Regions from separate parts of the Bacillus paranthracis genome, predicted to be linked through region 2. Evidence: riboswitches for the same ligand, from Rfam matches in the RefSeq annotation. Region 2 holds a riboswitch; the other holds the start of a gene.

Region 1 (15,250 bases), 1.0 Mb from region 2:
TTCCTGCGGTTTGAAAGCCCTTCCTGCCATTTTATATATTCATTTTTTACTGTTACTTGATAATCGCGTGCTCCTTGCAGAATCAGTAAAGGTTCTTTTCGTGATCTTGCCTCTTCAACAGGACGCCACCTAGAAACATCATACATAAAATGAGGCGATCCCAAATTGTAGCCAGTTGGAGGATGCTCAGGATTGAACGTAGGGTCTTGGATAAAAGCGAACTGTCTTTTTAGTTCATCGATTACTTCCTTTGACGCCCCTAGGTATTGATTCTGATCAATGGCAATGTCAGTCAAGGGGCGTGCAGGTGGTGCGAGTAAGATACTTCCTCTAACAAGTGAAGAAGGTGATTTGCTTAGTATACGTGGCATTGCGCCAGCTCCTAGACTATGTCCAAGAATGAAAATATTATTTGGATCAATGCCTTCCTGCTGCGCTGCTGATTTTGCTGCATATATGGCATCATCTGTAGTATCACGGTCTAACGTAACAGGTTCTGCACTCATCTTTAATGCGTGTTCTAAGGTACGTTTTTCATAGCGCAACACTGCAATTCCGTTGGATGAAAGGCCCACCGCAAGATCGCGTAAGATTTTTGTTCCCATATATGTGCTATCGCGATCATGGATGCCAGCACCATGAACAAGAACAACTACGGGTAGCTTTTCACCAGGCTTATGTTTCGGAACCGTTAATGTCGCTGGTAACGGATAGGTGGAATTTCCGATGACGATTTCACGTTCTTGATAAGAGTCAGGTTGATCATAGCTAGGATGCGGGATGGTATATGATTCCTTGGGAGGCCTTTCTCCAATTTCATCTACTTTCCCGCCAGGTGTAAATTTAAGGAGGAGCGTTATGGTAGTTCCTTCGATAACTGCTGGCATTTCCACCGTCTGATGGACTAAGTTTCGTTCTTTTATCACGGGGGGCCCCATGCTTTTTATACCGCTCCAGCCACTCTGTGTCCACCAGTTTTGTAATGTGTTTGCTGTAAACTTGGATTGAAAAGCAGCAGACGTCAACTGAAGTGCCTCTACATATTTATCTTGCTGGAGATATTCAAAAAATAATGAGGTACGCTCCGTTAAAGAGACTCGTTTTTTTTCTACAGATGGTTCCTCACGTGTATTTGCGTGAATAGCTGTTGTAAGCGGAAAAGATGAAATGCCTAAAGAAAAGAGCAGGGTAAAGGAAAGTATTGATTTTTGTATTTTCTTTTTTTTATTCATGTTTTAACCTCCAATATGTGATGGTGAAAAATAGGTATGATAAATTAAGGTTCTGTTGTAACAACGTCTAAACCATTGATATGTTCATCTAAAACCAACAGTTCTGGTTTTGTCGTAATCGCTCTAGTAACTCCTAATCTCTCTTTCTTCACTTTATATTTTGACTATACGAAACAAAGTTCTCGTTTTTCTTACTTGATCCTTACAAAATCCTTAAGTGTATAAGATTTGTAAAATATCACTTTCTATTTGACCTGAATTCCAAAAAACAAAGTGGCATTGCTGAATGGAGATAGGAAGATATCCCAACCAAACTGTACCCTATACGTCTATTAAGTTAGTTATGGGGAAATTTACATGAAACAGAAGAAAAGTTAAAATAAAAAGAGAGGTATGCAATAAGAGATTTTTTATAAATACTTGAGCGAACAGCGCAGATTAAATATTCAATCTTTAGCTATCCTTTTTAAAAGGGTAGCTTTTTTCTTGAACGAATAAATATTCAAAAGAATGTCGCATCTTTCTGGTAGTATTTCTGCTATAATATATTACGCTTTATAATATTTTATATTTAAGGAGAACAACTCATGAAGCGAAAGAAGAGCCGTTTAATGGTAATGGCACTTGTTACATCTTTATTATTAACAGCTTGTAATAATAAGGAAAATAAAAGTGATACAAAGGCAAAAAAACAAGTATTAAATGTAACAGTATCAGAAGAAATTCCTTCTCTTGATACAGCGAAAACGATGGATGGTACGTCAGCGCACGTTATGCAAAACATATTTGAAGGATTGTATGCATTAGATGATCAAGATCAGCCGATTCCAGCAGTAGCAAAATCGTTTAAAAGAAGTGAAGATGGTAAAAAATATACATTCGATTTGCGTAAAGATGCAAAATGGTCAAATGGGGACAATGTGACAGCGCATGATTTTATGTTTGCGTGGAAACGTGCAATTACCCCTGAAACAGCGTCTCAATATGCGTCCATGCTCTTTTATGTGAAAAATGCGAAAGAGATTAATAAGGGGACGATGCCTCTTGATGAACTTGGGGTTACAGTTATAAATGATTATAAGTTAGAGGTGGAACTAGAACAGCCAATTCCTTATTTTTTACAGTTGTTAGCACTACCTATATATTTACCACAGCATGAATCATTTTTGAAAGAACAAGGAAAAAATTATGCATTGGAACCTAATAATCTTATATATAACGGTCCATTTGTATTAGAGAAATGGAAGCATGAACAAGAGTTTCAATTAAAGAAGAATGCTACTTATTGGGATGAAAAGAAAGTGAAATTAGACGAGATAAACTTTCAAATTGTAAAGGATACAATGACCGCTGTTAATTTATACGAAGCTGGTAATTTGGACCGGGTGCCTATTAATTCTCAATTTGTAGACAAGTATAAAGGGGATAAGGAGTTACATATGTCGAGCGAACCTGCAATTGCTATGCTACGTTTTAATGAAAAAAATAGTGCGTTAGCAAATAAGAAAGTGCGTCAGGCTATTTCATTCGCGTTAAATAAAGAGGATTTCGTTGCTCATTTTATTAATAACGGAGCAAAACCTGCAACTGGGCTAGTACCAGTTGGGCATATCAATGAAGAAACGGGAAAAGATTTTAGGGAAGAAAACGGAAACCTTTCTTTATATGATGTACAAAGTGCGAAAAAAAATTGGGAAGAAGCGAAAAAAGAGCTTGGAGTAGAGCAAGTAAACTTCGAGTTTTTAACATTTGAACAAGATAACGCAAAACGTATGGCAGAATATATAAAAGGTGATTTAGAAAAGAATTTACAAGGATTAACGATACAAATTAAACAACAGCCATTTAAGCAAAAATTACAGTTAGAACAAACAGGTGATTACGATATAACTATGGCAAATTGGGGACCCGACTATAAAGACCCAATTAGTTATTTAGAACTATTTACGACGGGGAATCCGAATAATAAAATGAATTATTCTAATGTTCGTTACGATGAATTAATAAAGAAAGCGAAAACGGATTTTGTACTAGATACGGAAAACCGATGGGAAGCGTTGCGAGAAGCCGAGCAGGTATTATTAGAAGATGCTGCGGTGGTGCCGCTTTATCATATTGGCTCAGCATATGTACAAAAGGATTATGTAAAAGGAATTGAAAAGCATCAATTTGGTGGTATTTATACTTATAAGAATGCTTATGTTGCAAATGAATAAATACAAAAAACCTTACTTTTTTGAAGTAAGGTTTTTTTACACATGTATTCTATTAAAACGATTTTAATAAAGAATAAAAATTCGTATCATAGGGAATGTCATCTTGATACATATAATTTTTTAGAACGCCTTCTTTTTCAAAGCCTAATTTTAATAGTACTTTATTGGAAGCTTCATTTTCAAGAAATACAATTGCTCCGATCCGCTTTAAATGAATCGTATGGAAACCGTATGATATAACCTCAGAAACAGCTTCAGTCGCATATCCTTTTCCCCAGTGCTCAGGTAAAAAGGCATAACTTAAATTGGCCCGTTTATGCTCAGAAGACCAATCGTGAAAACCAATTGTTCCAATGAGTTCTTTCTTGTTTTTTAATTCGATTCCCCATTTTATACCGCTTCTTGCATTGTAACTCAGTTTAAAGTTATGAATAATTTGTTTCACTTGATCAATATCTTGTAACGGTTTTTGGCCATAATAGCGCAGTACGTCAGTATTAGAGAAGCATTGTAGTATACCTGGTGCATCTTCTTCGGTAAGTTCTCGTAAAATGAGTCGTTCAGTTTTCAATATAGGAAACATACTTTCACTCCATTTCTTTTGAAACTAGAATGTGTTGTTATTATATAATCTAGTCTGAAAATAAAGATTATTCAAGAGGGGAGTATAGTTTTGATTTGTGATAAAATTGATTGTGGAATATATTTCAAAAAGAGGTTTATATATGGAGAAAAATTCAATTTTAATTGTAGATGATGATCAAGATATTGTTAGATTTATGAACGTGAATTTAATACAAGAAGGTTTTAAAGTTTTTAGTGCTCATAACGGAGAAGAGGCTTTAGAAATTATAAATAATAACAGTATTCAACTTGCTATTTTGGATATTATGATGCCACAAATGGATGGGATAGAATTGTGTAGAAGAATTAGAGAGAAACATAGTTTGCCAATTATGTTTTTAAGTGCAAAATCATCGGACGTAGATAAAGTCGTCGGATTTAGTACGGGAGCAGATGATTATATTGTGAAGCCGTTCAGTACAATTGAATTAATTGCAAGAGTGAAGGCTCAATTAAGAAGGTATACATATTTCAATCAAAATGCTGTCCAAGTAATAGAAAAGAAAATAAATATTAGAGGTTTAGAAATAGATGAAGTGTCTAGAACAGTAATGTTATATGGAGAAACAATCAATCTTACGAAAACTGAATATGATATTTTGTATTTAATGGCAGCTGCAAAGAATCGTGTATTTACTATTGAAGAAATATATGAGAGCGTTTGGAAAGAAAGGGCTTATGAAAGCAATAATACAGTAATGGTTCATATCGCAAGATTAAGAAATAAAATTGAAGAGAATCCAAAAGAACCGAAGTTTATTCAAAATGTTTGGGGAGTCGGATATAAAATTGAAGATTAAATCATTACAAGGCATTAGAGCTAAGTTTTTTATCGCATTCATATGTAGCATCTTGTTAGCGACTGTAAGTATAATAGTGTTTCAAATTTTGGTTGGAAATATATATAGTCAGGTTAATGTTTTAGAGGAAAAATATTCATTTTTATATTTTATAGTCTTTTTGATTTTTACTACAACATACTTTGCATTCATGACAAAAACGCTGATGAAAAGGTTGTCTCAAATTAACAAGAACGTGAAAGAAATAAGTGAAGGTAATTTTGAAATACATATACCTATTTCGAAAAGCGATGAGATTGGTGAACTAGCGGCAAATGTTAATAGAATGGCGAAAAGCTTAAAAGAGTCTATCGAGAATGAAAAAAAATCACAGGAAATGAAAAATGAAATGATTAGTAATATTTCGCACGACTTACGAACACCTGTAACATCTTTAATTGGTTACGCGGACTTGTTAGGAAATAAGCTACATTCAAATGGAGAAGAATGTGAACAGTATGTAAGCATATTAAAGCGAAAAAGTTATGAATTAAAAAATCAAGTAGATGAATTATTAGAATACTGTCAAATAAATTATAGAGAGATTGAATTACATAAAAGTGTAGTAAATATGAAAGCATTAATGGAACAAATTATGATTGATTTTGTACCACAACTAGATGATGCCAATATGAGCTTTTGTATGAAAGGTGATAAGGAGTTACATGTGGAAATGGATGTAGCACTTATGGTGAGGTTATTCGAAAATGTAATTAGTAATAGTATTATGTACGGGAAAGACGGAAAGGAGATTGTAATTCAAATTTCTAAAAGAGACATGAATGTTGAAATAGAAATTAAAAATTTTGGGCAATGTATTCCGAAAGAGGACCTTCCTTACGTTTTTGAGAAATTTTATCGTAGTGAAAAATCACGTAGTTCTCATACGGGCGGGAAAGGAATAGGACTTGCAATTTCAAAAAGTATAGCCGATCTCCATCAAGGGGATATCACTGTACGTAGTAACGATAAAGAAACAGTTTTTACTGTGAAATTACCGCAGTATAAAAAAGTAAGAAAGTCGTAAGTATTTCTTTTATATGTCGTAATTTTTACTTTGTATCATTGAGAAAAAGGATATGAGAGTAGGGACGCGACATGTGGAAGGCATTTTTATTAGTAATTATAGTTTCTTTTTTAATTATAAGTTGGATCTTAGTTTATGTAGCTAATGGTGTTACATCAGTTTTTGTTTGGTGGAGTATACAGGCTTTTAGTTTTATTTCAGTTTTCCTCTTGGTAGGATCAGTAATAATATTTTTTTGGAAAGGCATTTTTAGAAAGCGGATAGATAGAACGCTATTCTTAATCATTCTGTTTTCTATCATTGGAGCTTGGCCTGTCGGTTGGTTTGCTAATATAGGTAGAATTGCTTATCCAGCAGATATACAATCTATGAGTCCTAAAGCAGTAGTTCGTTTTCCTTTGAATGAGCGAGCATTAATAGGTTGGGGTGGTGATCGGTTAGAAATGAACTATCACGTTATAAAACCAAATGAAAGGTGGGCATATGATATTCTCATTCCACCTGCTGAAGTGAAAAGTAGTAAATTAAAGGCCTATGGAATATACGGAGCGAGAGTAATGGCACCAGCTTCTGGAACAGTTGTATCAATTAATAATGATGAAAAAGATTTAGTTCCGGGATCGGATGATTTTCAGTCAATGGCGGGAAATCATATTTATTTACGACTAGATGAAACAGGGACATTTTTGGTTCTTGCGCATTTAAAGAAAGGGTCAATTAAAGTGAAGGAAGGACAACATGTAAATGAAGGAGAATTTCTTGCTCAAGTCGGTAACTCAGGAAGTTCAAGTGAGCCGCATTTACATATTCATCATCAAAGGCAAGATCCGTCCAAGGTAAGTATGTTTTTTGCGGAAGGATTGCCACTTTACTTTCGAACTGAAAATGGTGTCATGATGCCGGAAAGAGGGACATACACAAGTGGTAACTAGAAGAAAATCATTTCATCCAAAAAGGGTACTCCAAATTAAAATTGGAATACCCTTTTTTCATTACCCTACAAATGTTTGATACAGTAAGAAGATATTTAAAACGATAACGAGTGCTGCAATTATCCAAGCGATAAATGTTGTTATACGGTGGTTAACGAGTGCACCCATAATCTTTTTGTTACTTGTAAACATAATAAGTGGCACTAGTGCAAATGCAATACCGAATGATAAGACGACTTGGCTCATGACTAGAGCGTAAGTTGGATTTACACCTAAAGCGATAATAACTAATGGTGGAATCATTGTAATAAATCGGCGTAAGTATAACGGAATATGCATGCGAATGAAACCTTGCATAATAATATCACCCGACATTGTACCGACAGAAGAGCTAGATAGTCCTGCTGATAAGAGCCCAATTCCAAACAAAGCAGCTGATACAGGACCTACTAAGTTGGTAAATTGAGTGTAAGCAACATCTAAATCTTCAACGTGCAAGCCGTTTTTAAAAAATAGTGCAGCAGCAACAATTAACATACTTGCATTAATTGCTCCAGCAATAACCATTGCAATAATAATATCGATAAATTCGAAACGAAAAATCTTTTTCTTTTGTTCGTCAGTTGTTCCGACCACACGGCGTTGTGTTAATGCAGAATGCAAGTATATTGCATGCGGCATAACTGTCGCACCTAAAATCCCTGCTGCAAGTAATATACTGTCTACACCCTGGAATTTTGGAATAAATAGTCCTGAAAGAAGGGGACTTAATTCTGGTTTTGCATAAAAAACTTGAATGCCAAAAGCAATTACTACAATGAAAATCATTCCTGTAATAATAGCTTCTAGTGGACGAAATCCTCTACGTTGAAATTCAAGGATAATAAATGATCCGGCTGCTGTAATTAAAGCGGCAGGTAGCATCGGGATTCCAAATAGTAAGTAAAGCCCCAATGCAGCTCCAATAAATTCCGCTAAATCTGTAGCCATAATAACTAGTTCACCTTGTATCCATAAACCGATAGACACAGGCTTTGGAAAGTTTTCACGAGCTATTTCGGGTAAATTGTTTCCTGTAGCAATTCCTAATTTAGCTGATAAAGTTTGGATTAATACAGCCATTAAGTTAGAGGCGAGTATAACCCATAATAGTAAATATCCATATTGTGAACCAGCTGCGATATTTGTAGCAAAGTTGCCAGGATCAATATAAGCAACGGACGCTATAAAAGCGGGTCCTAAAAATGGTAACAGTCTTTTCCAGCCTTTTGTTTCTCCACTTAAAGCTAAGTGAGCTGATTGTACGGTTGTACTTTCAGAAGGGAGATGTTCATCTTTTGTTATATCTTTATTCATAGTAGTTTTCCCCTTTAAAATGTTAACTTGATGAAATTATTGTATTTATTCTTACTCATTATTTCAATACATTTAGATATGTTATATGATAATTTCATTTGAACACGAAAGTTTCCTTAATGCAAATTATATGCCTTTATGCAATGGATGGTGTGATAACGTAAAATAAATTGGGAGTTTATGGTGTGATGACATGGGGAAACATAATAAATTAAAGGGTCAATTTTGAAATTTATGTGAACATAAAGCCGATAATACAGCATATTAATTGATGGAATTGCATTTGTATGATATATAATATATTGGGATTACAACATAACCACAGTGTTTTGGTGTGTAATCTTGTTTTTTATTTTTGTTAACTGATAGAAAATAGTATAAAGAGAAGGAAATGGGATTCATTTTCTTATTATATATGTTTTGATATGAACGTTAACTTATACATGATTTTAAAAATTAGATAGGTGGTAGAAATACATTGGCAACTACAAAACCATACAGAGTATTACTATATTACATGTACACAACAATTGAAAACCCAGAAGAATTCGCGGCAGAGCATTTAGCATTTTGTAATTCACTTGAATTAAAAGGAAGAATTCTTGTAGCTAAAGAAGGTATTAACGGAACTTGTTCTGGTACTGTAGAACAAACAGAGAAATATATGGAAGCAATGAACAATGATCCACGTTTTGACGGTATCGTATTTAAAATAGATGAAGCTGATGGTCATGCATTCAAGAAAATGCACGTGCGTCCTCGTCCAGAGTTAGTTACACTTCGCCTAGAAGATGACATTAACCCACACGAAATAACTGGGAAGTATTTAGAGCCAAAAGATTTTTATGAAGCAATGAAACAAGAAGATACAGTTATCATTGATGCGCGAAATGATTATGAATTTGATTTAGGTCACTTCAAAGGTGCGATCAAACCTGATATCGAATCATTCCGTGAATTACCAGATTGGATTCGTGAAAATAAAGAAATACTTGAAGGCAAAAAGATTTTAACTTATTGTACAGGTGGAATTCGTTGTGAGAAGTTTTCTGGTTGGTTAGTTCGTGAAGGCTATGAAGATGTAAGTCAGCTTCACGGCGGTATTGTAACGTACGGAAAAGACCCAGAAGTACAAGGTGAGCTTTGGGATGGACAATGTTACGTGTTCGATGAGCGTATCGCTGTACCAGTAAACCAAAAAGAACATGTTATCGTTGGTAAAGACCACTTTACAGGTGAACCTTGTGAGCGCTATGTAAACTGTTCAAATCCAGAATGTAATAAGAAAATTTTATGTTCTGAAGAAAACGAAGCGAAATATTTACGTGCATGTTCTCACGAATGTCGTGTAAGTCCACGTAACCGCTACGTAATACAACATGAATTAACGGAAGAGCAAGTAGCTGCTGCATTAGAGAAAATCGAAGCAGAGAAGTAAGAGGGAAAAGGCTAATCTAAATTTTTGGATTAGCCTTTTTTATATTTGATTTTTGGGCGTTTTTTGTCGGTAAGTCGATATATTTAAATAATCGCTGATATATTTTGAGTTGCGCCGATATAATTTGAAAATCGCTGATAAAAATTTCAATTACTGTAGCGTACCACATACTTCAATGTAAAAATACTCTTCTTTACTTCTTATCATCTTTCTCTCTCACAGCAGAAAGTACAGTTTGTTTTACCCATGCTTTTCTTCGTTTATGTTGTAGACTCCATTGGTATAAACTTTGCGCACCTAAAATAAGTGAAATGACGATACCGCTAATTGCTATTAAAAGCGCGAAAAATTCAAGTGGCGATGATATTTTGTTTGAATCGGTGTTTCTTAACAGATCAATCATAGTAAACCCTAACATTTGGCCTACTACAGAGTAGAGCGTTAAAATTAATAGTAAAAGGCTATCTTTTTTTGAAGCAACATTTTCTTGATATTTAAACAAACTATCAAGATTTTGTTTTGCATTTGAGTATAGTATCTCAATGTTAAAAAGCTTTCTTAAGCGAAAGAAAATATCTTCACTCTGTGATTGGGATACTAGCTCTAAAGAAAAGTAATTCGCCGTAAACGAATTGATTGAATAAATTAATTTCTCTATTTCATTTGTATCTTGTTCAATGTTTAACTCAGCATAAGCGTTTGCCATTTTCAATAAAACAATTTTATGAAATAGATTTAATAATAAAGCGTAATAAAACTCCCCATACATTTGACTCGCAAGTTTAGTAAATTCGCGTTCTCCTTCATTTGTTACACATGTGAATATATGTTCTTCCATTATGAAATAGCGATTCGGAGCCCATCTTTGGTAAGCGTGTTGTTTTAAATAATCATGAATATAAGGCAGATTATTTGCACTCACATATGCCTTGCCATCACTTGTTAACCCGGAAAGACTAGAAGTACGATAAACATCCACTTCATTCAGTTCCATATCTTCTTTTATAGATAATAAAGTTTGTACGTACATTCGCTGATCTTCAAAGAAAGGAAAGGTTTGAAAGTAAGAACTTCTTAATCTCTTCTTCTCAAAGAAATCTGTTATGCCATGAAATAAATAACCAAAAATGAATCTTTCCACTTGGGAATATTTTTTTTCATTACATTCAATGCAAATCGTTTCATTTGTATCATTTTTAGTTTCAAGTACACGGAAGCGGGCGGCGAATTCAATTGCTTCTGATAATGTCATGTTTGGAGCGGTCTCTATTTCTGTCCGAATTGTTAAGAAGCCAAGCTCATAAGGACAAAGTGTTACGTCAATAGAATGAATCTTAAATGGAACGGAAATAAGATTTGTTGTTAAATGTCCAGTTAAGTTAAGGTCTTTAGAATAGCGCTGCAATCCTTTTTGATGCTCTGAGTGAGGAAAGAGAATTTTATTGGTAAATGAAAGGTAGTATGCTTCCATATTTTGATGTGAAACTTGAAACTTTCCGTAGTATGTATTTTCATTTTCAAGATGATCGAGTCGAAAAGGGTGAAAATCATTTTTCTGTAAGAAAGGGAACATATTTTGTTCATATCCAGTTTTAAAAGAAAACGGGAATATAAATTGAAATATAGCTGTTGTTACATCTTTTTCCTCGATTGTATGTATTGCCTCCATTTACATTGTTTCCTTTCCAAATATGCTATAAAAACAACATGCCCAAATTCATTTGAAAATAACCACTGTTTTATACTTGAGTAAGAATGAAAATTCAGCTTATTTAGTAGGGGACATGTATAATGTTATGTATACTGAATGTTATAAAATTGTATTTTGAAAAGGGGGATGTTGTATGCGTATTTTAGTATTAGGAGCGGGAGGCGTTGGAGGCTTTTTTGGGGGACGCTTAGTAGAAAAAGGAGAAGATGTTACTTTTCTTGTTCGTAGTAAACGGAAAAAACAATTGGAGGAAAGAGGACTTGTAATCCGCAGTGTTAATGGGGATTTTTCCTTCCAACCGAAATTAATAACGAAAGAAGATCAAACTGCTCCATTTGATGTGATTCTATTTTCAACAAAAGCGTATCACTTAAATGAGGCAATTCAAGATTTGAAGCCGTTTGTAGGTGAAAGTACTGTAATCATTCCGTTGCTAAATGGTATTGCTCATGTATCGCTATTACAAAAGGAATTCGGTGAGGAAAAAGTAATTGGTGGTTTATGCTTTATCGAGACGACGTTAAACGATCAAGGAGAAATTGTACAAACTAGCGCTGCAAATAGACTTATGTTTGGAGAAATGAAGTCTCAAAATTCAGAGAGAATAAAGCATATTTCTAAAGCATTTGCAGGTACGAAATCTAGTTTTATTTTAAGTGAAAACATTATGCAAGATATGTGGCATAAATATTTATTTATTACTGTAATGTCCGGTGTGACAACGTTAATGCGTGCACCAATTGGACCAATCCGTGAAAGTGAAGGCGGCCGTGATTTTATCCGTAATGTGTTTGAGGAATCTGTACAAATCATGAGAGTATTAGGAGCCCCCGTAAAGGAAAATATTGCCGAGGAACATATGAAAACGATTGATAAAATTTCGTATGATATGAAGTCATCAATGCAACGTGATATGGAAAAGGGTTCGTTTATTGAAGGGAAGCACTTGCAAGGATATTTACTGGATGTAGCAGAGCAATTTTCAATAGCGGCACCATTATTAGGCACTATATATCAAAATTTAAAGGTGTATGAAGAGATGACCTTTAACAGATCTGTAATAGAATTAGATGTATGAAAAAATAAAAAAGAAAGCAATATATAAGTGTATTGCTTTCTTTTTTTATGACAAATCATTTATTTCTTTTTGTTCTATCTGTCAAATTTATTTCCTGTTCACGTTTACCGTATAATTGATTAATTTCATTTGCTAATGCATCTAAATAGGAATCGGAAAAAATAGGCTTCTTTTCTTTAGACATATAGATCTCCTTTATTGATTTTTTAGTATTCATTATGTATATTTACCAGCGGATTATGCGCAATCATTTTAATTTTTTCTTTTTAAAAATTTTTGTTTACATTTTGAAAATAAAGGAGTATTATAATCCACAGTTTCAATTTTCTAAATCGCTGAAACCGCATGGTGCGGGGGACCCGTTCTTATGGATTAGTTCTGAATCCAATGGGGTGAATCCTTGAAAAAGGTAGGGCTACTCATAGGCCCGAATCCGACAGCTAACCTCGTAAGCGTTATATTGAGAAGGAAGGTGGAGCTTGTGCGACAAAAAAAATAATGTCTACAAGTCTATTTCGTTATGGCTTGTAGACATTTTTTGTTTTCTGAAGAAATCGTTTATCCGCTATAACTAGCAGAAAAGTTCGTACAAAATTATTGGAGAGTGGACAGCAGTGGTTTCATCTATTAAAAGATTTTTAATTGGAAGACCGTTAAAATCAACAGAGCTTGGAGAACAGAAGCTTAATAAAACGAAAGCTTTAGCTATTTTATCTTCTGACGCATTGTCATCAGTTGCTTACGGTCCAGAGCAAATTTTAATTGCTTTAGCAGGTGTTGGAGCGATCGCTTATTGGTATTCCATTCCGATCGCTGTTGGGGTATTAGTATTATTGACGGCCCTTATTTTATCTTATCGTCAAATTATTTTTGCTTATCCGCATGGCGGGGGCGCGTATGTTGTATCAAAAGAAAATTTAGGGATGAATCCAGGCTTAATTGCTGGAGGATCTTTATTAGTTGACTATATTTTAACTGTTGCAGTAAGTGTGTCTGCAGGTACAGATGCGCTCACATCTGCTTTTCCTAGTTTACATGCACATAATGTAATCATTGCGATTATATTTGTTATATTTATTACCATCTTAAATTTAAGAGGTGTAACGGAATCAGCTTCCGTTTTAGCATATCCTGTTTATTTATTCGTTTTGGCACTATTTATATTAATTGGTGTAGGGATATACAATATTTTAACGGGGCACGTTTCGCAGGCTTTACACACGCCGATTGGAACACCAGTTGCAGGGATTAGTTTATTTTTATTACTAAGAGCATTTGCATCAGGTAGTTCTGCTTTAACAGGTGTTGAAGCAATTTCAAATGCAATTCCGAACTTTAAAGATCCTGCGCCAAACAATGCAGCGAAAACATTGCTTGCAATGGGTGCATTACTTGCAGTTTTATTTTCAGGAATTGTGTTCTTAGCTTATTATTACGGAATTTCTCCAAGTAAAGAAGTAACAGTTGTTTCACAAATTGCTGAACAAACATTTGGACGTAATTTCATGTACTATTTCATACAAGGTACAACAGCTTTAATATTAATCCTTGCTGCTAACACAGGATATTCTGCGTTTCCGTTATTAGCAGTAAACCTTGCAAAAGATAAGTTTATACCAAGAATGTTTACGATTAGAGGAGACCGCCTAGGTTACTCAAATGGAATTATTATACTTGGAATCGCATCGATTATTTTAATTGTAGCTTTCCAAGGGCAAACAGAGCATTTAATTCCGTTATATGCAGTAGGTGTATTTATTCCATTTACCCTTTCTCAAAGTGGTATGGTATTAAAATGGCTTCGTGAAAAACCGGAAGGATGGGCTTTACGATTAACGGTCAATTTAATTGGTGCAGTCATTAGTTTTATCGTAATGAGTATGTTCTTTTTAACTAAATTTGCACAAGTTTGGTCAATCCTTATTTTCTTACCTGTAATTATCTTCTTATTCCACCGAATTAAGAAGCATTATGATGCAGTAGGAGACCAACTAAGTTTAAAAACTTGTGAACGGATTGTTCCGATTGAAGGAAATGTAATTGTCGTTCCAGTAGCTGGTATGACACATGTGGTAGAAAACTCATTGAACTATGCAAAGTCTCTTTCAGCAGATCAAGTTATTGCTGTATATGTCGCTTTTGACAGAGAAGAGGAAAAGAAATTTGAAGAGAAATGGAAGAAGTGGCAACCTGAAGTAAGGCTTGTTACTTTACATTCTCATTATAGAAGTATTATTCAACCGCTAACAAAGTTCATTGATACAGTACAGTATAAAGCGAGTGAATCAAATTACCGAGTTACGGTCGTTATACCACAATTCATTCCGAAAAAAGGTTGGCATAACATTCTTCATAATCAGTCTAGTTTACTCATTCGTGCGTATTTACTCTATAAAAGAAATGTTGTTATTACAACAGTACCATATCATTTGAAAAAATAAGAAGGTTTTTTAAGGATAGCTTTACGAAAGTGAAGCTATCCTTTTTGTGTATACGCTATGCATAATTGCATACGAATCCGAAAGATATATTGATATAATTTTTACATCTGTGAGTAAGTAGAGGTTTTTGTTGTGATATATGGATATTTCAATTGAAAAAGTAAAGTGGATTATATTTTAAAATAAAGACATGAAAGCTTGAAAATAAAGGGAATGAAAATACTTCTTTACGTTATATAAATAGCTGTGTTTAAATGACCTTACAGTATAAAACTTATATGAAAACAAAACGGAATTTCATATTTACGTACGTTATTTAGTTTAATATGAATAATATTTTTATGTAATATATTCAC
Region 2 (15,250 bases):
GATATATAAATTGAAAGGGGATAGAGAAATGAAATTTTGCGATAGATTATTAGAAACTGTACAACCAGTTTGGGAGATGAGTCATAATCATCCATTTGTTGTAGGTATGGGGGATGGTACGTTAGAAAAAGATAAGTTTCAGTATTATATTATTCAAGATTATTTATACTTGTTAGATTATGCAAAGTTATATGCGATCGGTGTTGTAAAGGCAACAAATCCACAAGTTATGGGGAAATTTGCTGAACAAATTGATGGGATATTAAACGGAGAAATGACAATTCATAAACAGTATGCAAAAAGACTTGGAATTTCTATAGAGGAGATAGAGTCTGCAAAGCCATCTGCTAAAAATTTAGCTTATACAAATTACATGATGTCTGTATCTCAAAATGGCACACTTGCGGAATTAATAGCAGCACTTCTTCCATGTATGTGGAGCTACTGGGAGATTGGAAAGCGTTTAAATGATATTCCTGGAGCAAGAGATCATGAGTTCTTTGGTGAGTGGATTCAAGGCTATAGCTCTGAAGAATATGGCAACCTTTGTGTTTGGTTAATCGATTTATTAAATGAAATGGCAGTTGGAAAGTCTGAAAAAGAGCTAGATCGATTAGAGGAGATTTTCCTATATTCCAGTCGATTTGAATATTTATTCTGGGATATGTCCTACCGTAAGGAGATGTGGGGATTTGAGGAGCAAGAACATACTACAGTTTCATAATGTTTCTTTTCATTATGATGAGAAGCCAATCATTAATGAATTAAATGCTTCTATACAAGATAAAGAGTTTGTAAGCATTATCGGACCGAGTGGATGCGGGAAAAGTACTTTATTTCGCCTTATTACAGGTTTAGAAGAAGCGAGTACAGGACAGATAGAACTAACAGAAACAAAGAGCCATCCTGTAGGGTATATGCCCCAAAAAGATATGCTCCTGCCATGGAGAACGATTATTGAGAATGCGGCCCTGCCGCTAGAGTGCCAAGGTGTACAGAAGAAAGAAGCACAAATAAAGGCAAAGGAACTGTTACACAAATTTGGTTTACAAGGATATGAGACAAAATATCCGAAAGATTTATCTGGTGGTATGAGGCAACGCGTATCTTTCATTCGAACTTTATTAACAGGCGGAGAGATATTGCTCTTAGATGAACCGTTTAGCGCGTTGGATGCTTTAACGAAGGCATCTTTGCAGGAATGGTTGTTTGAACAATGGAAAGAGTGGGAAAAAACAATTTTATTTATCACTCATGATGTGGAAGAAGCATTGTTTCTTTCTAATCGAATTTTAGTGGTAGAGCAGCAACCGATAACTACTTTAACCGAGAGGATTGTACCGCTTGATCATAATCGGACAAGAAAAGATTTATATAAACCGGAAGTATTAGCGCTGAAAGATGAGCTTCTTAGTATGTTGCAAAGGCAGGTACTCGTATGATGAACCGGTTGAAGGAGCTATTACCTGCTCTTACACTTTCTAGTATTTTACTTGCTCTTTGGGAAGTAGGCGCAAGAATTGTAGATGAAATGTACATTTTACCGTCACCGTCTGCAATTGTAATGAAGATATGGAAACTAAAAGACATATTATTTATGGTTCATTTGCCAGCAACATTATATGTCGTTTTAATAGGGGTGGCTATTTCTATCGTACTTGGGGTAGGGCTAGCGATGTTAATGAATGCGAGTAATTGGATGGAGAGAGCATTTTATCCATTATTAGTTGCCTCACAAACGATTCCTATTACAGCGCTTGCTCCGCTTTTCGTTTTATGGTTTGGATATACGATCTGGAGTAAGGTTGTTGTTACGGTTTTAATTACGTTTTTCCCAATTGCAGTTAATACGTATGATGGACTGCGCAGTACGAAAAAAGAATGGGAAGAGCTTTTAGTTACGTATGGGGCAACGAAAAAAGATGTTTTTCTTAAATTAAAATTGCCGTCTGCACTTCCTTATTTTTTCTCAGCTTTAAAAATTGCAGTACCGCTTAGTGTAATTGGGGCGGCAATTGGTGAATGGCTCGGTGCACAAGCGGGGCTAGGATATTTCAGTAAGAGAATGATGACGCAATTAGACGGGGCAGGTGTATTTGCACCCATTGTATTGTTATCGTTATTAGCTATTTTCTTCGTCGTACTTATTTCGGTATTAGAAAAGAAATTCATTAGTTGGAGGAAGCATTCATGAAATTTTTAAAACGCATCTTTGTGCTTACATTATTAGTTGCAATGATTGCTGGATGTTCGAGTAATTCAGCATCAGATAAGAATAAAAAAGAGAAAGAAATAACGGTCATGCTTGATTGGTACCCAAATGCGGTACATAGCTTTATTTATGCGGCAATTGAAAAAGGTTACTTTAAAGAAGAAGGAGTAAAGGTAAATATTAAATTCCCTTCTAATCCGACTGACCCATTAACGTTAGCAGCTGCAGGAAAAGTAACAGTTGGCTTATATTATCAGCCAGATGTTGTCATGGCAAAAGCAAATGAACAAATTCCAGTGAAATCAATTGGAGCTGTCGTACGTTCACCATTAAATCATGTTGTATCGCTGAAGTCTGCAGGCATTCAATCGCCAAAAGATTTAGAGGGTAAAACAGTTGGGTATTCTGGAACACCTTTAAGTGAGATGTATTTAAAAACGATGGTAAAAGAAGCTGGTGGTAATCCAGATACAGTGAAAGTAGTCGATGTTGGTTTTGATTTAGTACCAGCATTAATTACGAAAAAAGTGGATGCGGTAACAGGAGCATATATTAACCACGAAGTACCTGTTATGCGTCATGAAGGTCATGAACCAGCATACTTTAATCCAGCAGATTATGGTGTACCGAATTATCATGAGCTCGTATTTGTAACAGGTGATAAAACATTGAAAAAAGATAAAGAAGCTTTGCAAGCTTTCTTGCGTGGTACGAAAAAAGGCTATGATTTTATGAAGAAAAACCCAGATGAAGCATTGAATATTTTATTAAATCATCAAGAAAAAGAAAACTTCCCACTTGTGCCAGAAGTTGAAAAGGAAAGTATGAAAATTTTATTAGAGAAGATGGAAACGAAAGATGAGCCATTTTTATCAGATTCAAAAGAGTCATGGGAGAAACAAAATAAATGGTTGAAAGATAAAGGAATGACGAAAGAAATCGTTCCGGCCGATGAGTTATTCGAAAACATTTTAAAGTAGGCGAATGAATATGAAAAATGAGCTTCATGTAATCTCAAATGGTCACATGTCATTCGAAGAGTTAGTGAATGTAGCGATGCAAATTGAAAGTGAAATTGATTATTTGCATATTCGTGAGCGTGAGAAAAGTACGAAGGAATTGTATGAAGGTGTGGAAAGTCTTTTGAAGAAGGGCTTTCCAGCATCGAAAATAGTGATAAATGATCGAATTGATATTGCTATTTTATTAAATATTCCGCGCGTGCAGCTAGGATATCGAAGCGCAGATGTAAGGTCAGTGAAAGAAAAGTTTTCTTATTTGCATGTCGGTTATTCTGTGCATTCTTTAGAAGAGGCGATTGATGCATTTAAGAATGGCGCGGATTCACTCGTCTATGGTCATGTATTTCCGACAGATTGTAAAAAAGGTGTGCCAGCGAGAGGGGTTGAAGAAATTTCAGACATTGCAAGGTGTTTATCCATACCGATTACAGCAATTGGAGGAATCACTCCGGAAAACACTGGAGATGTTCTTACTAACGGCGTCAGTGGTATTGCTGTTATGTCTGGGATTATAAGTAGTAGTAACCCGTATAGCAAAGCGAAATCTTATAAGGAATCAATAAGAAAGTGGGCGGAAAAACATGTGTAAGAAGTATGATGTAGCGATAATTGGCGGTGGTGTAATTGGTAGTTCAGTTGCACATTTTCTAGCAGAAAGAGGCCATAAAGTAGCGATTGTAGAGAAGCAACAGATTGCATCTGAAGCCTCGAAAGCAGCCGCTGGTTTACTTGGGGTGCAGGCAGAATGGGATGAATATGACCCGCTATTTGAACTTGCGAGAGAAAGCCGTGCTATATTTCCACAACTTGCAGAAGTTTTACGCGAAAAAACAGGCATCGATATTGGGTATGAAGAGAAAGGCATTTATCGCATTGCTCAAAATGAAGATGAGAAGGAAAGAATTCTTCACATTATGGATTGGCAGCAGAAAACCGGTGAAGATTCTTATTTCCTAGCGGGAGATCGTTTGCGAGAGAAAGAGCCGTATCTATCTGAGTCAATTATAGGGGCTGTATATTATCCGAAAGATGGTCATGTTATTGCACCAGAGCTTACGAAAGCATTCGCACATTCCGCATCATTCTCGGGTGCTGATATATATGAGCAAACAGAAGTATTTGATATCCGTATTGAAAATAATAAAGTGACTGGAATTGTGACAAGCGAAGGTATGATCACTTGCGAAAAAGTTGTTATTGCGGGTGGCTCATGGAGCACAAAGTTACTAGGTTATTTTCACCGCGAATGGGGTACATATCCAGTTAAAGGAGAAGTAGTAGCGGTCAGAAGTAGAAAACCACTTTTAAAGGCGCCTATTTTCCAAGAAAGATTTTACATTGCACCAAAGCGCGGCGGACGTTACGTAATTGGAGCAACGATGAAGCCCCGTACATTCAATAAAACTGTGCAACCAGAGAGTATTACTTCTATATTAGAGCGCGCGTATACAATATTGCCAGCATTAAAAGAAGCGGAATGGGAAAGCGCATGGGCAGGATTAAGACCACAGTCGAATCATGAAGCTCCTTATATGGGAGAGCATGAAGAAATAAAAGGTTTATATGCTTGCACAGGCCATTATCGAAACGGCATTTTATTAAGTCCTGTTTCTGGTCAATATATGGCTGATTTAATAGAAGGAAAGCAGGAGAATCACTTGCTAGATTCATTGCTTTCTAAAACAGTTTAGAAAGGGGATGAAAGTTTGAATTTAAAAATTAATGGTAATCAAATTGAAGTGCCAGAGAGTGTGAAAACAGTAGCTGAGCTACTTACACATTTAGAGTTAGATAACAGAATTGTTGTAGTAGAGCGTAATAAAGATATTTTACAAAAAGATGATCATACAGATACATCTGTTTTTGATGGAGACCAAATTGAGATTGTAACTTTCGTAGGAGGCGGTTGATTATGTTAAACATTGGACCATTTTCATTTCATTCTAGACTTTTATTAGGAACAGGAAAATTCCCTGATTTTGATGTGCAGCAAAAGGCAATTGATGTATCTGAGGCAGAAATTTTAACGTTCGCAGTACGTCGTATGGATATATTTGATGCAAAGCAGCCTAATTTATTAGAGAGACTTGATGTAAAAAAATATACGTTATTACCGAATACAGCCGGAGCAAAAAATGCTGAAGAAGCTGTTCGTATTGCAAAATTAGCAAAAGCTTCAGGGCTTTGCGACATGATAAAGGTAGAAGTTATTGGTGATGATAGAACGTTATTACCTGATCCGGTAGAGACGTTAAAGGCATCTGAAATGTTACTAGAAGAAGGATTTATCGTACTTCCGTACACATCTGATGATGTTGTATTAGCACGTAAATTACAAGAACTTGGCGTGCATGCGATTATGCCAGGAGCATCTCCAATTGGATCAGGACTTGGTATTGTAAATCCATTGAATTTGAGCTTTATTATTGAACAAGCGACATTACCAGTTATCGTTGATGCTGGTATCGGTAGCCCGGCTGATGCGGCATTTGCGATGGAATTAGGAGCAGATGGTGTGTTATTAAATACAGCTGTATCAGGAGCAAAAGATCCTATTAAAATGGCACAAGCAATGAAATTAAGTATTGAGGCAGGCCGTTTAGGCTTTGAAGCAGGTCGTATTGCACGTAAACGTTGTGCAACAGCAAGTAGTCCTTTAGAAGGAATGAGCGTAGTTGAATAATCGATATTCTCGCCAAGAACTATTTTCTCCAATTGGAGAAGAAGGACAGCAAAAGATAAGGGAAAAGCATGTGCTCATTATCGGTGCAGGCGCACTAGGTAGTGCAAATGCAGAAATGTTTGTAAGAGCTGGTGTTGGCACAGTAACGATTGTTGACCGGGATTATGTCGATTGGAGTAATTTACAAAGGCAGCAATTGTATGCAGAGAGTGATGTGGAAAATAATCTTCCGAAAGCTGTAGCAGCGAAGAAGCGTCTAGAAGAGATTAATAGTGAAGTAAGAGTAGAAGCGCTCGTTCAAGATGTAACAGCTGAGGAGTTAGAAGAACTCGTTACAAACGTTGATGTAATGATTGATGCAACTGATAATTTCGAAACGCGTTTCATTGTGAATGATATGGCACAAAAATATTCTATTCCATGGATTTACGGAGCATGTGTAGGGAGTTACGGTCTTTCTTACACAATCCTTCCTAGTAAAACGCCATGTTTATCTTGTTTATTACAATCGATTCCGCTTGGCGGAGCGACATGTGATACAGCGGGGATTATATCACCTGCTGTATCTCTCGTCGTTTCTCATCAAGTAACGGAAGCTCTTAAACTGTTAGTGGAAGATTACGAATCACTTCGAGATGGACTTGTATCGTTTGATGTATGGAAGAATGAATATTCATGTATGAATGTGCAAAAGCTTCGTAAACATAATTGCCCTTCGTGCGGAGAGAATGCATTATATCCTTATTTAAACAAAGAAAATACATCGAAAACAGCAGTTTTATGCGGGAGAAATACAGTTCAAATTAGACCACCTCATAAAGAGGAAATAGATTTTGAACGATACAAAGAGCTGCTGCATGATCGTGTGAATGATTTAAATGTAAATCCATATTTATTATCATTTTCTGTGGAAGAAAAGAGATTAGTTGCTTTTAAAGATGGTCGTGTACTTGTACATGGAACGAAAGATATAAGTGAAGCAAAAACAGTTTATCATCGTTATTTTGGATAGAAAAGGATGAGTGGGATGAAAGTAAATAAAGCTTTAACAATTGCAGGATCTGATAGTGGCGGCGGTGCCGGCATTCAAGCAGATTTAAAAACATTCCAAGAGCTTGGTGTGTATGGGATGACGGCTATTACGGCAATTACTGCTCAAAACACGCTTGGCGTTCAAGGGGTATATCCAGTTTCGTTAGAAGGTATTACGGAACAGTTGAATTCAATTGGTACGGATTTAACACCAGATGCTGTGAAATTAGGAATGTTATTTAGCAGCGAAATTATTCAAATTGTAGCAGAACATATTAATAAATTTGGCTGGAATAATATTGTACTAGATCCTGTTATGATTGCTAAGGGCGGTGCATCATTATTACAGCAAGAAGCAGTACAAGCGTTAAAAGAATATTTATTGCCAGTAGCAACAGTTGTAACGCCGAATGTTCCTGAGGCAGAAGTGTTAACGGGGCTAGAAATTCATAACGTTGAAGATAGTAAAGAGGCTGCAAAAGTATTGCATGAATTAGGGGCGAAATATGTACTTATGAAGGGCGGACATGCAGAATATCAAGGTAATGAAGTAATTGATTTACTTTTTGATGGAGAAAAGTTTATTGAATTTAGAAGTGAACGAATTCCTTCAAAGCAAACGCATGGAAGCGGGTGTACATTTGCTTCAGCGGTTACAGCTGGACTTGCGAAAGGATACTCAATTGAAGAGGCAGTTCAAGAAGCAAAACAATTTATTAGTATAGCAATTGAAGAGCCGCTACATATTGGAAGTGGTCATGGACCGACGAATCATTTTGCATATAAATTGAATAAAGCACATGTATAAGTAGACAAAAGTCAGTTGTATAACTGGCTTTTTTTTCTGTTTACTTTTTCTAGATACAAGAGTAATATATCAGCCAGAATATATTTTTTGTAATACGCTGAGTCCAATTATATGGAGCGGAGGAACCAATTTGTGCAGTGTCACTAGGGGTGAATCTTTCAATTTTGAAAGTAGGGCTACTCTCAAAGTCCGAATCCGACAGCTAACTTCGTAAGCGTCTTGAGAGAGGACGGTGCCATGATGGATACATCACTTCATCGATCTGATTAGTATAGGGGAATATCAATCTATGTTTGAGTTCTTTTATGCTAAGGAGGATGAGGTACATGGAACTAACACTTATTTGTGTTGGAGAAGAAAGCAAGGTAAATAGTTTAATAGATTTAGTAGCGTTTCAACATGAGTTAATTATTTTTACCGCAAATGAAGAGATAGCGGCTGAAGTGAGGAATTGTGGGTTTGATTGGACGTATAGCTGTAGTAAGGAGCAGGATTTTGCTAGTGTTTGTGAGTGTATTAAGAAGGTGATTTTACTAGGGGATGAGCTTCCAATTATTAGCTTCTTTACAGAACACATTCGCTTTTCTTTTCAAGCACCTATTACTGTTGTTACAAGGAATAAACGATACCCAGCGAGGCTCTATGAAACAATTGGAGCTACATTTGTCGTGTTTACGAATTGTGATAATATTTCTTTTTTATTTTTTGAATAGGGCGGGGGAGAAGAAGATGAAGGTGTTGTTACTAGGAGATATAGCGAATCGTTGGGCGGTATCGGTAGAGCGAGTTCAAGAATTGGTGGTACTTGATCCTATTTTTCCAAGGCCCTATATCATATTGCCATCGAAAGACGCTTTATATTTAAAAACAGATGTTATCGAATATGAGCAGCTACATGCAGAATTGTCACAAGTTTATATTCGCGGGAGAAATTTACGTGCTTTTTTACGAGGAGAATAAATAGTGAATAAAAATAGAGCGAATGCTAAGTGCAACAAGCTATGCACTTCATGTCATTCGCTCTTTTTATTTCGTATTTAAAAGATCATTTATGTGAAAAAGAAAGAAAAGACGAGAAAACAGATGAAAAAATATTAATAACACTCAATGTAAGCGTTTAAATAGATGGATATTTTCTTATTTTCAGTAATTTAGCTCTTTACAAGTGAAAAATAGAGGAGTATATTTACTCTCATAAATCATTCATAAAATTTCCAAAAAAACCTAAAATCGCTGAGTTCCAGAAATGGAGCGGGGGAACCAATTTTGTGCATTGTCACTTGGGGTGAATCTTTCAGTTTTGAAAGTAGGGCTACTCTTTAGGCCCGAATCCGACAGCTAACCTCGTAAGCGTTTAGAGAGGAGGTTTACTTTTTGTTGTTCATTTTTTGAACACTGAGTAGAGCTCAGTGTTCTTTTTTAATATTTTAATGGTAAATTTTTACAGAAAGGTGAGAGGGTAGCTATGTTAGATGTTGTAATGATCGGAATTTTTGTTGTGTTAGTCGCATCGATGGCAAGTCTTGCAAGTTGGTCAGATAAAGTTGTGAAAGAAGGGAAGCAATCATGATGATTGTTTTATCAGTTATTGTTGCAGCAATTACGGTGTACTTAGTGTATGCATTATTAAATCCGGAAAAGTTTTAATTAGGGGGAGTCATTCATTATGATCTGGGTTGCAGTCGTTATTACAATGCTATTGTTTATTCTTGTGGCAAAGCCAACGGGAATTTATTTAGAGAAAGCCTTTCAAGGTAGTAAAAAGCTAGATAAAGTATTCGGGCCTTTTGAAAAACTTATTTTTAAAATTACGGGTGTAAAAGAATATAATCAAACGTGGAAACAGTACGCATTATCATTAGTTTTATTAAATGGATTTATGATTGTTGTCGTATATTTCATTTTCAGACTACAAGGAGTATTGCCATTAAATCCAGCACACATTGAAGGAATGGAGCCTACGCTCGCTTTTAATACAGCAATTAGTTTTATGGCTGATACGAACTTACAGCATTATAGCGGTGAAAATGGTTTATCTTATTTATCACAATTAATCGGAATTACATTCTTAATGTTTGCAGCACCGGCAACGACGTTAGCGCTCGTTATGGCATTTATAAGAGGGCTAGCTGGAAAAGAACTCGGTAACTTTTTCGTTGATTTTACGAGAGCATTAACGAGAGTGTTTCTTCCTATCGCATTTATGGCGGCACTAGTCTTTGTCGCACTTGGTGTACCACAAACGTTAGACGGGGCAGTTACGGCGCAAACGATTGATGGCGCGAAACAAAGTATTTTACGCGGGCCAGTTGCATCATTCGTGTCCATTAAGGAACTTGGAAATAACGGCGGTGGATTTTTCGGAGCCAACTCTACGCATCCTTTCGAAAATCCAGGGCAAATGAGTAATATTTTGCAAATGATGCTTATGATGTTGTTGCCAACAGCACTTCCATTTACGTACGGACGAATGGTAGGAAATAAAAAACAAGGTCGCATCCTTTTCGTTTCACTATTCATGGTGTTTTTACTAGGATTTATAACAATTACGACATCTGAATTAAACGGGAATCCAGCTTTAAATGGAATGGGTATCGAACATGTACAAGGAAGTACAGAAGGAAAAGAAGTAAGGTTCGGAACAGTATTTTCTTCACTATACGCAACAGTAACGACAGCTGCTGAAACCGGAGCGGTGAATACGATGCATGATACGTTAACACCAATTGGTGGGTTAGTACCACTCGTAAATATGATGTTAAACACAGTATACGGCGGCGTTGGAGCAGGCTTTGTGAACATTATTATGTATGCGATTATCGCAGTTTTTATATCAGGATTGATGGTTGGACGGACACCGGAGTTTTTAGGTAAGAAAATTGAAGGGAAGGAAATGAAATTAATTGCGGTAACGATACTATTTCATCCACTGCTTATTTTAGGATTTTCAGCATTAGCTCTTTCAACAAGTTTAGGAACGGATGCTATTTCTCATTCCGGTTTCCACGGTTTGACGCAAGTAGTATATGAATACACATCGTCAGCTGCGAATAACGGATCTGGATTTGAAGGATTAGCGGATAATACACCGTTTTGGAATATTACAACTGGTTTAGTTATGTTTTTAGGACGCTATTTCAGTTTAATTACGATGCTAGCTGTTGCAGCTTCATTGAAAGAAAAGACGGTTGTACCAGAAACAGTCGGAACGTTCCGTACGGATAATAGTTTATTTGGCGGCATTTTCATCGGAACAATTGTAATTGTCGGTGCATTAACATTCTTCCCAATGTTGGTACTCGGTCCAATTGCAGAATTTCTTACATTGAAGTAATGGAGGGTAAATGATGAGACCGGTAGTAGTAAAAGAAAAAAGAGTAAATGAGTCGCAAATACATGTTGTAGAAGAGGAAGTTAGACAAGCGAAAACAATGGATCGTGATATCGTGACACATGCGATGAAACAGTCCTTTGCGAAATTGAATCCAAAAGTCATGATAAAGAATCCGATTATGTTTGTTGTAGAAATTGGATTTATCATTACGTTCATTTTATCGTTTCTTCCAAGTCATTCTAGTAGTGTACCAGGATGGTTTAATATAACAGTTTCTTTCATTCTCTTATTTACAGTTTTATTTGCTAATTTTGCAGAAGCATTAGCGGAAGGACGGGGGAAAGCGCAAGCCGATTCTTTAAAACAGTCGAAGAAAGATGTGTTTGCCAATGTTGTAAAAGAAAATGGGAACATTGTTCAAGTTTCAGCAACGGATCTGAGAAAAGGTGATGTTGTTATTGTAAAACAAGGAGAAATGATTCCAAGTGATGGGGAAGTCATAAAAGGATTAGCATCTGTTGATGAATCTGCGATTACAGGGGAATCAGCTCCTGTAATAAAAGAAGCTGGCGGTGATTTTTGTTCCGTAACAGGCGGTACGATGGTTGTAAGTGATGAGATTACGATTATCATTACGAGTAATCCTGGTGAATCATTTATTGATAAAATGATCTCTTTAGTAGAAGGGGCTGCTCGTCAAAAAACACCGAATGAAATTGCTTTAAATACAGTATTAACGAGTTTAACGCTTATTTTCTTAATCGTTGTTGTGACGCTGCCGATTTTCACAAATTATTTAGGGTTTCAAATTGATACAGCTGTACTTGTAGCATTGTTAGTTTGTTTAATTCCAACGACAATTGGTGGATTATTATCAGCGATTGGTATTGCCGGGATGGACCGTGTGACAAAGTTTAATGTGTTAGCAATGTCGGGTAAAGCAGTAGAAGCTGCTGGCGATATTAATACAATTATTTTAGATAAAACGGGTACGATTACTTTCGGGAACAGAATGGCTCATACATTATTACCTGTAGGAAATGAAACGATTGAGCAAGTTGGAAAGTGGGCTGCGATTAGCTCAGTTTTAGATGAAACACCAGAAGGTCGATCTGTTATCGAGTATGTGCAAGCGAAATCTATATCATATAATAGAGAACTTGCGGAACAAGGTGAGTTTGTTCCATTTAAAGCAGAAACGAGAATGAGTGGTGTTGATTTACAGGACGGAACGAAAGTGAGAAAAGGTGCTGTCGGTAGCGTGATTGAATGGGTTCAGTCACAAGGTGGAACAATTCCGAAAGATGTAAATCAAAAAGCAGATTTCATTTCAAAAGAGGGCGGAACACCACTTGTAGTTGCAGTGAATAATCGTATTTACGGTTTAATCTATTTAAAAGATACAGTAAAACCTGGTATGCGTGAACGTTTTGAACAGTTGCGTCAAATGGGGATTAAAACGGTTATGTGTACAGGGGATAACCCATTAACAGCAGCAACCATTGCAAAAGAAGCAGGAGTAGATGAGTTTGTTGCTGAGTGCAAACCAGAAGATAAAATTGCAGTTATTAAAGCAGAGCAAGATAAAGGGAAACTCGTAGCGATGACAGGTGATGGTACAAATGATGCGCCGGCATTAGCACAGGCTGATGTTGGATTAGCGATGAATAGTGGTACAACAGCTGCGAAAGAAGCAGCCAATATGATTGATTTAGATTCGAACCCGACAAAAATTATTGAGGTTGTAGGAATCGGTAAGCAATTGTTAATGACACGTGGTGCGTTAACGACGTTTAGTATTGCAAATGATATAGCGAAATATTTTGCAATCATTCCAGCAATGTTTACACTTGCGATTCCGCAAATGGAAGCATTGAACATTATGAAACTAACATCACCACTGTCAGCGATTTTATCAGCATTACTATTTAATGCGGTTATTATTCCATTACTCATTCCATTGGCGATGAAAGGTATCGCATATAAACCGATGAGTTCGAATGCACTACTTGGCCGAAACCTACTTATTTATGGGCTTGGCGGAGTGATTGTACCGTTCATTGGAATTAAAGTAATTGATATGATTGTCGGCTTGTTTATATAAGGAAGAGGGGAAAGAGATGGCGAAGAAACAAAGTATACTATCACCAATCATCCGTATTACTTTTACATTTTTAGTGTTGTGCGGACTTGTATATCCGCTTATTGTTACTGGTATTGCACAAGCAGTAATGAAGGATAATGCGGATGGAAGTCTAATATATAATGATAAAAATGAAGTGATTGGTTCTAAATTAATCGGTCAAAATTTCACAGATCCACGTTATTTTCATGGGCGTGTTTCTAGTATTGAATATAAAGCAGAAGCGTCTGGTTCAAATAACTATGCACCGTCTAATCCAGATTTAGAGAAACGAGTAGAGAAAAGTATTGAAGAGTGGAAGAAACAAAATCCGAGCGTTCCAGTTACAGAAGTACCAATCGATTTAGTGACAAATTCAGGTTCAGGGCTTGATCCTGACATTAGTCCGAAGGCAGCTTCCGTGCAGGTAGAGCGTATCTCTAAAATAACGAATATTCCGAAAGAAACGCTAAATCAATTGATTAAGGAGCAAACAGAAGGTGCGGCACTTGGCTTATTTGGAGAAAACCGTGTGAACGTTTTAAAGTTAAATTTAGAATTACAGAAACTACTGAAATAGTAACAACGCTACCTCAATCTAAAGGATTGAGGTAGCGTTGTTTCAAAAGAAGGGTTGTGAATGTTTTGTATGCGGATGATTATAAACCAACTTTTCAAAGGCGAACACCAGAAGAGTATTTAAAATATATTCGTCAGCAAAACCGTGGGAAGTTAAAGCTATATGTAGGAGCAGCTCCAGGAGTAGGGAAAAGCTATAAAATGCTCTATGATGCTAGAGAGATGAAAAAGGACGGTATGGATATTGTAATTGGTTTAATTGAAACGCACGGGAGAAAAGAGACAGAAGACGCAATTGCTGATTTAGAAAAGGTTCCTTTAAAAGAAATAGAGTATAAAGGGAAAGTGTTTTATGAACTTGATGTGGAAGGAATTATAAAGCGTGCGCCGCAAGTCGTTGTAGTGGATGAACTTGCACATAGTAATATTCCCAGCTCTAAAAATAAGAAGCGTTATATGGATGTACAAGAATTGTTAGAGGCTGGTATATCCGTATTGTCAGCGTTTAATATTCAACATTTAGAAAGCGTTCATGACATTGTAGCTCAAATTACAAATGTAAAAGTAAGAGAACGAATTCCAGATTTTATTTTACAAAAAGCAAATGAAATTCAGCTCGTTGATGCAACGCCGGAAGTACTTCGGAAGAGGTTAATAGATGGAAAGATATATAAAGAAGAAAAAATTCAGCAAAGCTTACAAAATTTCTTTACGCTTAATAATTTAGGAGCACTAAGAGAATTATCACTTCGGGAAGTCGCTGACGATATGGACGAAAAGATTAGTCAAACAGTGATAGAACCAATCGGAGTGAAAGAAAAAATTCTCGTTTGTGTACAGTACAGTTCAACAGCAGAGAAATTAATAAGACGGGGCTGGCGCATGGCTAATCGCTTAAACGCTGAATTGTATGTATTAAATGTTGAAAGAGAAAATATAGACTCTCTTTCAGCTAGTAAAAAACAAACAATTGAAGAGTGGAAGTCGCTCACGAATCAATTTGATGCAAGTTTTGTATTAGAAGAAGCAAAAGGGAGAAAGCCTGCGGATGTTATTATTGAAGTCGCGAAAAGATTGCAAGTAACACAAATTTTACTTGGGCAATCAGCGAGAACGCGGTGGGAAGAAATTCGAAAAGGTTCTATTGTAAATGAAATTATGAGACAGACGAAACATATTGATATTCATATTGTTGCGGATCAAAGAGTTTAAAATAGAGACCATCTGTAGGTCTCTATTTTGCTTTTTGTGTGGCAGGGAAGCATAGCATTTTCATTGCATATAAGATTACAAGTAAAAACATAATTGCGCCTAGGAAGAAAATCCAAAAGTAATTTTGGTTAAATAAAAGAAATCCACCTATAAGTGGGCCTGTGCCCATACCAAGATAGCGGATGAAGTTGTACATACCGATAGCTGTTGCGCGTTCTTGTACGAATTCTTCCGTTAATAAAGTAG

The links. A riboswitch is a leader RNA that binds a small molecule or an ion and turns the genes downstream of it on or off. The one in region 2 is predicted to bind cyclic di-AMP.
Region 1: linked by a shared signal. The riboswitch ahead of NLJ82_RS09360 (APC family permease) and the one ahead of NLJ82_RS04030 (SipW-dependent-type signal peptide-containing protein) in region 2 are both predicted to bind cyclic di-AMP.

What each region holds. Positions count from the first base shown of each region.
Region 1 covers NZ_CP101135.1:1,823,992-1,839,241, forward strand. Annotated here, with positions in the region: gene NLJ82_RS09310 (alpha/beta hydrolase family protein) at 1-1,232, opposite strand, end outside; gene NLJ82_RS09315 (peptide ABC transporter substrate-binding protein) at 1,820-3,448, shown strand; gene NLJ82_RS09320 (GNAT family N-acetyltransferase) at 3,501-4,031, opposite strand; gene NLJ82_RS09325 (response regulator transcription factor) at 4,174-4,872, shown strand; gene NLJ82_RS09330 (sensor histidine kinase) at 4,862-5,938, shown strand; gene NLJ82_RS09335 (M23 family metallopeptidase) at 6,010-6,870, shown strand; gene NLJ82_RS09340 (Nramp family divalent metal transporter) at 6,931-8,226, opposite strand; gene trhO (oxygen-dependent tRNA uridine(34) hydroxylase TrhO) at 8,705-9,664, shown strand; gene NLJ82_RS09350 (hypothetical protein) at 9,858-11,333, opposite strand; gene panE (2-dehydropantoate 2-reductase) at 11,509-12,453, shown strand; gene NLJ82_RS28650 (hypothetical protein) at 12,509-12,637, opposite strand; cyclic di-AMP (ydaO/yuaA leader) riboswitch at 12,777-12,923, shown strand; gene NLJ82_RS09360 (APC family permease) at 13,068-14,894, shown strand.
Region 2 covers NZ_CP101135.1:787,476-802,725, forward strand. Annotated here, with positions in the region: gene tenA (thiaminase II) at 29-724, shown strand; gene NLJ82_RS03975 (ABC transporter ATP-binding protein) at 693-1,442, shown strand; gene NLJ82_RS03980 (ABC transporter permease) at 1,442-2,194, shown strand; gene NLJ82_RS03985 (ABC transporter substrate-binding protein) at 2,191-3,192, shown strand; gene tenI (thiazole tautomerase TenI) at 3,203-3,823, shown strand; gene thiO (glycine oxidase ThiO) at 3,816-4,925, shown strand; gene thiS (sulfur carrier protein ThiS) at 4,941-5,144, shown strand; gene thiG (thiazole synthase) at 5,147-5,917, shown strand; gene thiF (thiazole biosynthesis adenylyltransferase ThiF) at 5,910-6,929, shown strand; gene thiD (bifunctional hydroxymethylpyrimidine kinase/phosphomethylpyrimidine kinase) at 6,945-7,757, shown strand; cyclic di-AMP (ydaO/yuaA leader) riboswitch at 7,843-7,990, shown strand; gene NLJ82_RS04020 (hypothetical protein) at 8,084-8,470, shown strand; gene NLJ82_RS04025 (hypothetical protein) at 8,487-8,717, shown strand; cyclic di-AMP (ydaO/yuaA leader) riboswitch at 8,979-9,124, shown strand; gene NLJ82_RS04030 (SipW-dependent-type signal peptide-containing protein) at 9,223-9,327, shown strand; gene kdpF (K(+)-transporting ATPase subunit F) at 9,327-9,404, shown strand; gene kdpA (potassium-transporting ATPase subunit KdpA) at 9,424-11,091, shown strand; gene kdpB (potassium-transporting ATPase subunit KdpB) at 11,105-13,195, shown strand; gene kdpC (K(+)-transporting ATPase subunit C) at 13,212-13,793, shown strand; gene kdpDN (KdpD-like non-kinase potassium sensor) at 13,850-15,004, shown strand; gene NLJ82_RS04060 (MFS transporter) at 15,027-15,250, opposite strand, start outside.